Linked DNA regions of Colwellia sp. M166. The protein of the gene in region 1 binds, or shares a complex with, the protein of each later gene. Links are inferred from orthologs where the notes say so. Each region holds a gene or a part of one and is shown on either strand. Other genes may lie near its edges.

What was found.
Region 2: the proteins of trxA (region 1) and trxB are in contact, whole or in part, in a crystal structure (PDB 1F6M), measured with the Escherichia coli proteins. The link is inferred for Colwellia sp. M166 from one-to-one orthologs.

Annotation. Positions count from the first base shown.
Region 1 is NZ_CP040755.1:2,405,077-2,409,071, reverse strand. The notes cover bases 150-2,860. They hold trxA (thioredoxin TrxA), read left to right. Parts: upstream 150-1,197; coding sequence 1,198-1,524; downstream 1,525-2,860. Other genes in these bases: rho (transcription termination factor Rho), read left to right, coding at 1,713-2,860; rhlB (ATP-dependent RNA helicase RhlB), read right to left, coding at 150-1,010. Outside these bases: more of rhlB, read right to left, coding at 1-149; more of rho, read left to right, coding at 2,861-2,972; FGD67_RS10925 (ABC transporter substrate-binding protein), read left to right, coding at 3,353-3,995. UniProt on the Escherichia coli protein: Participates in various redox reactions through the reversible oxidation of its active center dithiol to a disulfide and catalyzes dithiol-disulfide exchange reactions.
Region 2 is NZ_CP040755.1:547,900-558,106, forward strand. The notes cover bases 2,217-5,007. They hold trxB (thioredoxin-disulfide reductase), read right to left. Parts: upstream 4,197-5,007; coding sequence 3,237-4,196; downstream 2,217-3,236. Other genes in these bases: FGD67_RS02550 (hypothetical protein), read right to left, coding at 2,217-2,289; aat (leucyl/phenylalanyl-tRNA--protein transferase), read right to left, coding at 2,523-3,233; ald (alanine dehydrogenase), read right to left, coding at 4,526-5,007. In the rest of the region: FGD67_RS02540 (Tn3 family transposase), read right to left, coding at 1-719; FGD67_RS02545 (DUF4158 domain-containing protein), read right to left, coding at 848-1,417; FGD67_RS21875 (DUF4158 domain-containing protein), read right to left, coding at 1,410-1,643; more of FGD67_RS02550, read right to left, coding at 1,702-2,216; more of ald, read right to left, coding at 5,008-5,647; leucine-responsive transcriptional regulator Lrp, read left to right, coding at 5,770-6,252; FGD67_RS02575 (DNA translocase FtsK), read left to right, coding at 6,318-8,861; outer membrane lipoprotein chaperone LolA, read left to right, coding at 8,863-9,564; FGD67_RS02585 (replication-associated recombination protein A), read left to right, coding at 9,551-10,207.

The DNA.
Region 1 (3,995 bases):
TAATCTTCACAATCGTCAGGCAAGTCATAATTAAATACATGAGTAACGGCTGGAATATGAAGCCCACGTGCGGCTACATCTGTCGCAACTAAAATATCTAATTGCCCATCAGTAAACTGTTCTAAAATTTTCAAACGTTTCTTTTGGATCACATCACCGGTAAGCATACCAACACGAATATTATCAGCTTCAAGGTGGGCATGTATTTTTTCACAAACATGTTTTGTATTGGCAAAAATAATCGCCTTATCTGGCCAGTCTTCTTCAATTAAGGTTTGCAGCAAAGACATTTTATCTTCGTTTGAAGGATAAAATAATTCTTCGGTGATACGAATGTTGGTTTTTTGATCTGGCTCTACTTCAACACTGTCAGGATCATTCATATGTTCGAAAGCTAGTTCTTTAACACGGAAAGACAGTGTGGCAGAAAATAACATGCTCAAGCGTGCTGTCGCTGCCGGCATTTTGCCAAACATATAACGAATATCTTTGATAAAACCGAGATCGAACATACGATCAGCTTCATCAAGTACCACTACTTCAATATTGTTAAGGTTATAAATACCTTGTTTCAAGTAATCAAGTAAACGACCACAAGTACCAATTAATATATCGACACCTTGTTCAAGTTCTTGACGTTGACTTTCATAACCTTCGCCACCATATACAATGCCAAGGCGTAACCCGGTACTTTTTGCCATTGCAATGGCATCGCGATGAATTTGGATGGCAAGCTCACGCGTAGGTGCCATAATTAGCGCCCGCGGTTGATTGTGGCTAACATCTTTTTTCTGTAGTAAATGATGAAAGGTCGCCGCTAAAAAGGCAATAGTTTTACCTTCGCCTGTTTGCGCTTGACCGGCAATATCTTTGCCTGTCATAAGTATAGGAAGAGACTTTGCTTGAATTGCAGTACAATATTCAAAGCCCATAGATGCGAGACCGTTAACAACGGTTGGCTCGAGTTTAAGTTCCGAGAACTTTATTTCTGTTAAGTGTGTTTTTTTCATACCGCTAGCTTAACAGGTTACGCTATTAATAAAAATTAGATTCACATAAAAGCGCTAATAAATTAATGCTATTAGTTGATTTTGATTTATTTTACTAATAACTGTTATATATGATTGTTGGTAATTAATTGTGATGAAGGTATAATCTTAACCAATTGGCTATAGGCCACCTTTAATGGAGATATAAATGAGCGATAAAATTATTCAGTTAACTGATGATAGTTTTGATACTGATGTAATTAATGCATCAGGTCTTGTTTTAGTTGATTTCTGGGCTGAATGGTGTGGCCCATGTAAGATGATCGCACCGTTGTTGAACGACGTGGCGGAAGAATATGCTGGTAAATTAACTATTGGCAAATTAAACATAGATCAAAACTCTAACACTCCACCTAAATATGGCATTCGTGGTATTCCTACACTTTTGTTATTTAAAGATGGTGTTGTTGCTGACACGAAAGTTGGCGCATTATCAAAAACTCAATTAAAAGAGTTTATTGATAACAATTTATAAAAAAAGGTCCGTATTTCGGACCTTTTTGCTTTTTAGCGAAAGATCAAGCATGTGATCCTTTACCTGTTTTGTTTTTAGTGCTAAATTTAACATTCAAACGAAAATAACATTTCAAATACCATACTCAAACATCCTAAATTGCCAAACGGCACAGCATAACAACCTAAATAGTCTAAGAAACCCCCACTATGAATCTTAACGAACTTAAAGAAAAGTCTATCAGCGAGCTAGTCAAACTCGCAGAAACAATGAAATTGGAGCATTTGGCTCGTAACCGCAAACAAGACATTATTTTTGCTATTTTAAAAGCCCACGCTAAAAGTGGTGAAGATATCTTTGGCAGCGGTGTTTTAGAAATTTTACAAGACGGCTTTGGTTTCCTACGATCGGCAGACTCTTCCTATTTAGCAGGCCCGGATGATATTTATGTATCACCAAGCCAAATACGTCGATTTAGTATGCGTACCGGTGACACCATTGCTGGTAAAATTCGTCCACCGAAAGACGGTGAACGTTACTTTGCTCTCTTGAAAGTAAATGAAGTTAATTTTGACCGCCCTGAAAACTCTCGCAATAAAATCCTTTTTGAAAACTTAACACCGATACATCCAACCGATCGCATGATCATGGAACGTGGTAATGGTTCGACTGAAGATATTACTGCCCGCGTTTTAGATTTAGCCTCCCCGATTGGTAAAGGTCAGCGTGGTTTGATTGTTGCGCCGCCAAAAGCCGGTAAAACGTTATTGCTACAGAATATTGCTCAAAGTATTGCTCATAACCACCCAGATGCTGAATTAATGGTATTGTTGATTGATGAGCGTCCAGAAGAAGTTACTGAAATGCGTCGCTTGGTTAAAGGTGAAGTAATTGCCTCTACATTTGATGAACCAGCTAACCGTCACGTGCAAGTTGCTGAAATGGTAATTGAAAAAGCTAAACGTTTAGTTGAACATAAAAAAGATGTCGTTATTTTACTTGATTCAATTACCCGTTTAGCACGTGCCTATAACACCGTTATTCCTTCGTCAGGTAAAATACTTACCGGTGGTGTTGATGCCAATGCTTTACATCGTCCTAAGCGCTTCTTTGGTGCTGCACGTAATATTGAAGAAGGTGGTAGTTTAACTATTATCGCTACTGCCTTAGTAGAAACTGGTTCTAAAATGGATGAAGTTATCTATGAAGAATTTAAAGGCACGGGTAATATGGAATTACACCTTTCACGTAAAATCTCTGAAAAACGCGTTTTCCCTGCTATTCACTTTAACCGTAGTGGTACTCGTCGTGAAGAGCTATTAACTAAGCCTGATGAATTACAAAAAATGTGGATTTTGCGTAAAATCGTTCACGAAATGGGCGAAATTGATGCCATGGAATTCATGATTGATAAGCTGGCTATGACCAAGACCAATAACGAATTCTTTGATTCGATGAAACGTCAGTAAGACTTAATAATATAAATTGAAAAAACCAGCATCTGCTGGTTTTTTTATGCCTTAAATAACATTACTCTTCAATAATACCTCGAACGCTTGTTAAGCTAGTATTGACTTGATTTATAGCTATCTATTTGAATAATATTGTTTTATTTTGTTTTTTATAGCTCGTTATTAAGGGTTTTAGAGTTTATGACAAATTAATATTGGAGAGCATAATTTAGTGGTTATACTTAATAGAGTTGATGATTGTAAAAGGAATATATTCATATAAAGATATTATTTTTTATTTTTTTGTATGAAAAACGAACGATAAATATTTTGCGATAGTATAGTATGCGCATTTTTTAAATTTATAATGAAAAATTAAGCTGTTGAAGGGGAAGTAAATGCGCTGTTTTTCGATGTTTTTTTTATTGATGTTAGTCAGTAGTATTGCTTGTGGTGCTGAGGAGCTAGATAAGCAAAACATTATCAATATAAAAGTTGTCACTGAAGATACCTTTCCGTTGCAATATCTTGAAAATGGTAAGATTACAGGGCCGGCTACAAGCTTAGTTGAGCAAGTTTTATTAGCTGCAGGTGTAACATACGATATTGCAGTATTGCCATGGGCTCGGGCATATCAGTTAGCGTTAACTGAAGCCAATATTTTAATTTACTCTTTGGCAAAAACGACAGCAAGATTAAATGAATTTAAATGGGTCGGTAGGATCATGGCTCTGGACTATTATTTATACGGTGCGTCTGATAGCGAGATTAATCTGCAAACCTCTTTAGAAGCTCTCAAGCAATATCAAATAGGCACTGTGCGCGATAGTGCTGTTGAGCAATACTTACGCGATAATGGTTTTAAAAAACTGACAACGGTTGTGCAGGGGAAGCAAAATTTCTTCTTGTTTCAACAGAATCGAATTGAGTTATTTCCGGCTAATAAATCAAGTTTTCAAGCAATATGTCTGCAAGATGCATTTAATTGTCATAATTTAAAACCACTTTATAAATTAGATATTTCATCCATTGAGCTCTACA
Region 2 (10,207 bases), 1.9 Mb from region 1 along the record:
AAAATATGTTCACTTGCTTTCTTCAGCTTAATTTCTAATTGTTGGCTCTTATCGGCTAGCGTTTGATTAATGGGCGTAATTAACTTATCAAGGCCAGTATTTTCAATGATTTCAGCCTTGTGCTTCCATTCTTTAGGTTGAATTAAATCTGACGTTAAACTACGATTATTAACGCTTTCTCTAACTGTTAAGTTATTGCTATGAAATAGCTGCTCGGCTTTACGGTAAAGGAAATACTCAAAGCGATTAGCAATTAACTTGGTATTATCACCTTCAATATATTCACGTTTACTTTTAGATACCACATCGAGATTAATTGTTTTTATTGTTTTGAATGCGGTTAATTCTTCGTGAGCCTTGATGTATTGTTCACGCAATTCGTCTTTAAGATGAATGAATTCAATATCAATAGACATAAAAAGTGATCGGATAAGCTTTTTAATTTTACTGGATTGTTTATCGATGAATTGCCATTCGTACTGACGGCCATCAAAGTCGTTATTATCTAAATGATCACTTAACAGTTTAATGCTATTGGCTGGAATAAGCTCAAAAGCTTTTTTACGGACATCTCCAAAGCTTAAATTATCATCCATATCGGTATCGATGAAATACTTTAATAAACTACCCGCAGATTTTAATTTAGTTCTAACAATATTTACATCTTCGACAATACGTTGTTTGGCATAAACTTTAGCTGATTCGGTTAGCTTTCTCACTAAGTAAATAAAAGCGGCTACAAGGTTATCGTTAGTTTCTCGGTACCTGAAAAACAAATAGCAAACGAGGTATAAAATAGTTTGGCTGTCTGCATGTCTTCTGAGTTTATAAACTGTCTTGTGTTTAACTAATGACGCGTAGTATTCAAGGTTTTTGGGGGATAATTTGAGTTCAGCAATAGCACTTTAATTTCAGGGTAAAGTAAACGTATAGTTTTATGTGTCTTCAACTCTTGTGCTATTTGACTAGCCGAAAAATCTTTAGCCATTCTTTTCAATTTAGCTAGGTCAGTAAAGGTACTATTTGATTCAAGTAATTTAAGTAATATGGCTTTTGTGGATTGAGTTAAATTTTCATTGAGAATATGCTCAATACGGCTTCGTTCATTTGATAAAACGGTTGAGATAGTGTCTTGTAGTGTTGTATAACCAGCAAGCGCTATTCTGTTTTGACCAAAATAAGCAATACATTCATCGAAAACATACCTAGGCTCTAAGTTTATTTTTACGACATTATTAAGTCTTTTAAGAAGTAGTTCTTTATCTACTTTACTATGATAATTTGAAAAGCCAGTATAGTTAAGTAGCTTTTTGAACAACTTTGTTTTTGTTGTTCGAGGTAAGTCAGCCAACATCATATCTTTGCCATTGAAATATTTAGTTTTGACATAATCAAGGTCAACAACAACGTCATTCAAATGAAAAGTTAAAAATAATAGGGCGTGATCTAAAGTAGCCTAATAGCAGGATAAAATATACTCGGGTTTCTAATCGCCTTAGCTCATTAACGAGTTTTTGGGTTTCACTATCCAATGAAAAATAGTCTTCTCTGTCTGTATGACTAAAGTTAGGAAGAGTGTAAAGTTCGTTTATTTCAGACGATGTAAGTATTTGAATACGTTTAGTGGTTGGGCTAGTGATGATATTTGACCTTTATAGTTATTTTACACCATCATAACTTATGAATGGTCAATAAATAACCTTAAGGTTCATTTCGAGGGGATGGGCACAAAACCCCTTCAAGCATAATCGCTTTATCAAAATTATTAGGCAGTAAATCAAGATATTTAATAGCAAGTTTTAAGTCTTCATTGGCTTTATTATTATTGTCAAGTAAGTGGGAGGCGAAAGCTCTTTCTACGAGCGCAGAGACTTTGTAATTTGATAAATTAGACCGTTCCGCTTTAATAAATGCCATATTTACTGTGGCAAAAAATTCTTTAAATTGCCCGCGTTGAAAGTATCCTCTAGATTGGCAAATAAGTACTCTTGTATCCCAAGGCTCAGTTAATAATCCTGTCGCCAAAGCTAATTTTGAGTATTTAAGAATATCTTCAGGTTGGTCAATAAAGTAAGCAATATCGGATTGCATCACCATAAGTTTTGCTTTTAAAGCTAGCGATAATTCATTATCTTCTAATAACGTTTCAATTTTATAAAATACTTCTTCTGGGTTTATATATACTTGATGATTAAGCTCTTTTTCTAGTTCACTCGTGTTAAAAGCAAAAGCTAAGTTAGCGTAAAAAGCGGTGAGAAAAATATATAGTCCAAAAAATGTCTTTGTCACGTACTCTGCCTTTTCTAAGTGTTGTTCAGATGATAATGCTATTTATTTTAAAATTTATATCAAACTTCTGCGGCTATTAATATTAAATATGTGAGTTGTTGTCGCTGACGTAATTATTCTGCCATGAAACGATAGTAAGGCAAAGTACTTGGTAGACGACTACTTAAGACGCTAAGGCTTTAAACCAACCTTAAACATTTGTATGGAAAAGCTAGCAAATAGTGTTTTTGCTATCATGGTAGGGTCAACAATCGGGGTTGCCAAAAGTCTGCAGGCGGGATGATAGTTTTTGCTGCTAATTGTTGAGCAATAAATTGTTCTCTATTTACTTCAATACAGCCCATGGAAGCTAAAAAAGGATTTAACATTTGACAATCAATCAGTTCAACCTTGATTGATTTCAGTAATTCAGCTAGATACACCAAGGCGACTTTTGATGCGTTGCTCTGCTTATAGAACATAGACTCACCAGAAAAATAGCCGTTAACCGCAATACCGTACAGTCCACCAACGAGTTCTTCATTTTGCCAAACCTCAATAGAGTGTGCTTGGCCTTGCTGATGTAATTTTTTATAAGCGGTTAGCATCGGACTAACAATCCAAGTTTCTTCGACACGAAAGGGGGCATCAGCGCACAATTCTATGACTTGTTTGAAGCTTTTATTTAACGTTACGGTAAACGTTTGACGTTTTAGTACTTTGTGTAAGGTTTTATTAATTTTAAGTTCGGCAATATTAATGATCGCGCGTGGATCAGGGCTCCACCACATCACAGGTTCACCATCGCTAAACCAAGGGAATATACCGAGTTGATAGGCTTGAATTATTCGTGGGGGTGATAAATCATCACCAAAAGCCAGTAAACCATTTGGCTCTACTAATGCAGTAGATAAATCGGGGAAAGTCGAGCTACTCGAAGATAACCAAGGAATAGCTCGTGTCATTGACTAGTGACTGCCTTTTGCGTCGAGGTAACGCTCGGCATCTAAAGCAGCCATACAACCAGCACCAGCTGATGTGATAGCTTGACGGTAGATATGATCTGCAACATCACCGGCAGCATAAATACCTTCTACACTGGTTTGAGTTGCATTGCCATTAGTACCACTTTGAATGGTTAAATAGCCATCTTTCATCGCTAATTGATCTTTGAAAATATCGGTATTTGGTTTGTGGCCAATAGCGATAAACACACCCATAACATCAAACTCTTCTGTAGCATCAGAATTCATGTCTTTAATGCGTACACCGGTAACACCCATATTATCGCCAAGCACTTCATCTAAGGTACGGTCTAAGTGTAAAACAATATTACCGTTCGCCACTTTGTCCATTAAACGCTTAGTTAAAATCTTTTCTGAGCGGAAAGTATCACGACGGTGTATTAAGTGAACTTCTGAGGCAATATTTGATAAATATAAAGCTTCTTCTACCGCAGTATTACCACCACCTACAACAGCGACTTTTTGATTTTTATAGAAAAATCCATCACATGTTGCACAAGCAGAAACACCTTTACCCATAAAAGCTTCTTCAGAAGGTAGGCCTAAGTATTGTGCTGAAGCGCCAGTACAAATAATAAGTGCGTCACAGGTATAGGTACCAGAGTCACCAGTTAATTTATAAGGTTTTTCACTAAAATCTACGTCATTAATATGATCAAAAATAATTTCAGTATCAAACTTTTCAGCATGTTTTTGCATACGATCCATTAATGCCGGACCGGTTAGGTCGTCGGCATCACCAGGCCAGTTTTCTACTTCAGTGGTGGTGGTTAGTTGACCACCTTGTTGCATACCTGTGATCATGACAGGTTTTAAGTTTGCTCGTGCAGCATACACAGCTGCGGTATAGCCTGCAGGGCCTGATCCTAAAATGAGTAACGGGCAATGTCTTGCTTCGCTCATGAACTACTCCAAAAAATAAATACGTTAATGTCTTAATGGTTGGGATTCTAAGTGATTATCTCAAGAGAGCAACAAAGAAATAATTATAAATCATAACTTATTGTATAAAACTGCAAGCTTAATTTTACAAATTCAGTGTTTAACGCTCTCTTAAGAACTAGCAAAAAACACTATGGCGAACAATTGAGCTTTATAGAATGTGAAGCCGATAATCGTAAAATTACCGAGTCTCACTTATGGTGTTAGCGACTATGCTCGTCATTCTGGTGCAATTTTAGCGCAATAAAAAAGCCGCTACAGATAGCGGCTTATAAGTCATTTAAAAATTTTTATAGCGTTGCAATCGCATCTTCTGGTGTAACATACTCATAACCTAATACATCTGCAACCGGCTTATAAGTAATTTTGCCACCTAAAACGTTTAAGCCTGCCATTAAATGTACATCATCAAGCATGGCTTGCTTAGCACCTTTGTTAGCTAAAGTAACAGTAAATGGCATAGTAGCATTAGTTAATGCCATTGTTGATGTTCTTGCAACACCACCTGGCATATTTGCCACACAGTAATGAACAACATCATCAACCATATAAGTTGGATCTTGATGTGTTGTTGCTTTAGAAGTTTCAAAACAACCACCTTGATCAATGGCAACATCGACGACTACCGCACCTTTCTTCATCATTTTAATATGCTGTGCTGTGACTAATTTAGGTGCTGCTGCACCTGGTATTAATACTGCACCGATCACTAAATCTGCTTCAACAATCAATTGATCCATTGCATCGGCTGTTGAGTAAACCGTTTTTAAACGACCATCAAACTCGGTGTCTAATTGACGAAGACGAGGTAAAGAGCGATCTAAAATAGTTACATCTGCACCCATACCAACAGCCATACGTGCTGCTTGAGTGCCAACTACACCACCACCGATAATAAGCACTTTAGCTGGCGCAACGCCCGGTACGCCACCTAACAATGCACCTAAGCCGCCTTGTGCTTTCTCTAATGCATGCGCACCCGCTTGAATAGACATACGACCTGCAACTTCAGACATAGGTGCTAATAATGGTAAACCACCGCCATGTTGAGTAACAGTTTCATAAGCAATACAGGTAGCGCCAGAAGCAACAAGTAATTCAGTTTGCTTTGGATCTGGAGCTAAATGTAAGTAAGTAAATAGCACTTGGCCTGGACGAAGCATTTTGCACTCGTTGGGTTGTGGCTCTTTTACTTTGATGATCATATCAGCGCTAGCAAAAATCTCTGCTGCTGAATCAATAATTTTTGCACCGGCGGTGATGTATTGTTCATTATCAAAGCCGATTGCTGCACCGCCATTATTCTCAACGATAACGTCATGGCCATTAACAATTAATTCTTTAACGCCAGCAGGAGTTAAGCCAATTCGGTATTCGTGGTTCTTTATTTCTTTAGGTACACCAATAATCATAGTTATATCTCTCTTGTAAAATATGCGACTAGTATAGTGGCTTTATAGCGGATTAACCTATCGTTATTTCCGACAAAGTAGGATATAATCCTGATAAATAATTATTTTGCAGTGAATTATATATGAGTTCTGCCACAGTTAAAAAAATCGATCGCATTGATAAAAATATTTTAGTTGAACTACAAAAAAATGGTCGTTTATCTAATATCGAACTTTCAAAGCGTGTTGGCTTAAGTGCAACGCCATGCTTAGAGAGAGTAAAACGCTTAGAAAATGACAATTTTATCACTGGTTATCAAGCCATTTTAAATCCACATAAATTAGAAGCTGCTTTGTTAGTTATTGTTGAAATTACCTTAACTAAAACCAGTCCTGATGTTTTTGATGATTTTTCTAAAGCGGTACATGAACTTGATGTTATCCAAGAGTGTCACTTAGTCTCAGGTGATTTTGATTTTCTGTTAAAAACCCGTGTTGCCGATATGGCTGCTTATCGTGAACTGCTTGGTAATACTTTGTTACGTCTGCCTGCGGTTAGTGAAAGTAGAACTTATGTGGTGATGGAAGAGGTTAAATCCTCTAATTTGTTACCAATAAAACGCTAAAAGATTTAATTCGCTGCTAATGTTTGGTATTTTAGCAACATTATAATGATAATTTTCTCAAGAGTGTGCATTTGTCTTCACCATCTCCTAAGTTAAATGGCGTTCAACGCCTTCTCGAAGCAGGGCTATTAGTCTCTTGCGTTTTTGCCATGTTTATTATGTTAGCGCTGTTTAGTTTTGATCCCGCAGATCCCGGCTGGTCGCAAACCGGCTATCAAACCCCCGTGCGTAATATGGGGGGTGCTGTCGGAGCATATTTGTCAGACTTGTTGCTAAATCTTTTTGGTTTAGTTGCTTATAGTCTTCCTTTCGTTATCGCTGTTACCGGTTGGTTATTGTTTCAAAAATATCATCAATTAATTCGTCTTGATTACCTGACGCTGGGCTTAAAATTCATCGGCTTTATTTTGTTTTATATTGGTATTACCTCTATCGCCAGTATGAACTTTGATGATGTGTTTTATTTTTCTGCCGGTGGCATTTTAGGTGATGTATTAAGTAATTCTTTATTACCGTATTTTTCTTTTGTCGGCAGTACCTTATTATTTGTCACTTTTTGTGGCTCAGGCTTTGTCTTGTTGACGGGAGTATCATTGCTCAATGCCATAGACAGGGTAGGGGAATACGCTATTCGAGTTATCGAATATCTATTAACCGTACCAGCATTAATTAAGCATCATTTAGGTACTGGTCCCGAAAAAACAACTGTAGCGAATAGCAAAGAACAAAGGTTAGCAAGCGTCAATATTGAAAATAACACTGCAGATGATAACGATGTTGATAATGTTCCTGAACATTACATTGCCTTTGAAAAAGAGTCGGATGAAGTTAAACAAGCCTTAGAAACCATCAGTGATATTGAACACGAAAGTATATTTGCTAAAAGTGTTGATGACAGTGCTTATAACACCCGTGAACATGAACCCTACGTCGATATCGACGAATTAATGGGTGAGCCACTAGCAATGAATGTTCAAGAACATGTTAGTGATGATGAAATAGCGGCAGCATTTGAGCCGGTAGAAAAAATAACGGTTGAAGAGCCAACAACATTACATGATAAAATTTACCAGCAACTAGATAATGAAAAGGCAGCTGAGCCTAATTATAGTGATATGCCCTCATTAGATTTATTAGACCGTCCCGACCGTGCCAAGCATCCTATTGATCAAGAACAACTCGAACGTGTATCACGTTTGGTTGAAGCTAAACTAATGGAATTTGGCATAAAAGCGGAAGTGGTTGGTGTTTTCCCCGGCCCGGTTATTACCCGCTTTGAATTGAATCTAGCGCCAGGTGTAAAAGCCAGTAAAATTACCAATTTATCGAAAGATTTAGCCCGTTCTTTATCAGCAAAAAGTGTTCGCGTTGTGGAGGTTATTGAAGGAAAATCGGTGATCGGTATTGAACTGCCGAATAAACATCGAGAAACGGTCTTTTTTGCTGATGTGATTTCTTGTGAGAAGTTTTCCCAGTCTAAATCTAATTTGGCGATGGCTATAGGTAGCGATATATCAGGTGAACCGGTTATTGCCGATCTGGCAAAAATGCCGCATTTATTAGTTGCAGGTACCACCGGCTCTGGTAAGTCAGTTGCGGTTAATACCATGATTGTCAGTATTTTATATAAGTCTTCGCCAGAAGATGTCCGTATGATCATGATTGACCCTAAACAAGTAGAGCTTTCAGTTTATGATGGTATTCCTCATTTATTATCTGAGGTAGTAACTGATATGAAAGAGGCAGCTAATGCACTGCGTTGGTGTGTCGGAGAAATGGAACGACGATATCAATTAATGTCGAAGCTTGGTGTCAGAAACCTTAAAGGTTATAACGACAAAGTTGCTAAGGCAATTGCCGCGGGAGAACCTTTGATTGACCCTTTATGGCAACCAAGTGATGCATTTACTCAAACACCGCCTTTATTAACAAAATTACCGTCAATTGTCATTATTGTTGATGAATTTGCTGACATGATGATGATCGTGGGTAAAAAAGTGGAAGAACTTATTGCCCGTATTGCGCAAAAAGCACGTGCTGCCGGTATTCATTTAATTTTAGCCACCCAACGTCCATCTGCCGATGTTATTACGGGTTTAATTAAGGCCAATATACCAACACGTATGGCGCTCAGGGTACAATCTCGAATAGAATCGCGCATCATTTTAGATCAACAAGGCGCAGATCAACTCTTGGGCATGGGGGATATGTTTTATTTACCGCCTGGTGAAGCAGTCCCCATTCGGGTGCATGGCGCTTTCGTTGATGACCATGAAGTACATGCCGTGGTTAATGATTGGAAATCAAGAGCCGAGCCAAACTATATTGAAGAAATTCTTTCAGGTGATACAGAACAAGAAATTTTATTGCCAGGTGAACAAGCTGATGGCAATGGCGATGAAGAAATCGATACATTATATGACGAGGCCTTAGCATTTATTAGCGAAACACGTCGTGTTTCAATTTCTAGTATTCAACGTAAATTTAGGATCGGTTACAACCGTTCAGCTCGTATTGTCGAACAAATGGAGCAAAATGGTGTTGTAAGTCGACCAGGCAATAATGGTGCTCGAGAAGTATTAGCGCCACCGCCGATTAAGGAATCTTAAGATGTTAAAAAAAATGAAATTGATAAAAAATGCTGCTGTTATGGCAACATTATTGAGTACAGTATTATCAACCAATAGTTTAGCGGCAACGAGCGGAAAAACTCAAGCTACAGCGATTAAAGCCAATGCTGTCACGCAAGAAGCCGATAGTAGTAAAGTTAAGCTAATGGCCAAGTTGGCAAAAATTGAATTTTTCAGTGCAGAATTTACTCAAAAAATATTTGATGAAACGGGCAATGAATTACAGCAAGGCAATGGCTTATTATCAGTCAGTAAACCTAATTTAGTTAACTGGCAAACGACATCGCCAGATGAATCCTTGATTGTTTCTGATGGCAGCAATTTATGGTTTTATGACCCGTTTGTTGAACAGGTCAGTGTATATTCGTTGGCCAATGCGATAGCCAATACACCTATTTTATTGATCACTAGTAATGATGCTAGATTATGGCGGGATTATAATGTTAGCCAATTAGCGGATAATCGTTATTTGATCAGTGCCAACAATGACAATGCCCGTGTTAAAAGCTTAGAGCTAACGTTTGCTGAGAATGTTGACAACGTTGAACTGTCTGCTTTTAACATTCTTGATGCTACGGGGCAACTCAGTGTGATCACACTGGCAAATCATGATGATAAGCCTGATATGAGCTTATTTACGTTTACTGTTCCTGAAGGTGTTTATTTAGATGACCAACGCTAATGGCTCACTTGATTTAGCCTTTGCTGAAGATGACAGTTTTAAACCGTTAGCGGCAAAGCTGCGGCCGAAAACGTTGGCAGAATATGAAGGACAAGAACATATTTTAGCTAAGGGTATGCCTCTGCCTTTAGCTATTGAGCAAGGTAAAGTCCATTCGCTAATATTTTGGGGACCACCTGGCACCGGAAAAACCACGATTGCAGAAATTATTGCTAATCATGCCAATGCCGATATAGAACGTGTTTCTGCGGTAACTTCAGGTATTAAAGACATACGTCAAGCGATAGAAAATGCCAAAGACCGTGCTATACACCAACAGCGTAGAACGGTACTGTTTGTTGATGAAGTACATCGCTTTAACAAAAGCCAACAAGATGCTTTTTTACCGCATATTGAAGATGGCACCATTATCTTTATTGGCGCGACCACTGAAAATCCAGCCTTTGAGCTCAATCAAGCTATTTTGTCGCGAGCTCGTGTTTATACCTTGAAAAAACTCAGTGCTGGGAATTTAAATAATGTTTTACAGCGCGCCATAAGTTACCAACAACAAAGCACACAGTTTGAAATCATTATTAATGACGAAACCAAAAAGCAACTGATCGCGTTAGCTAATGGTGACGCGAGAAGATTACTTAACTTG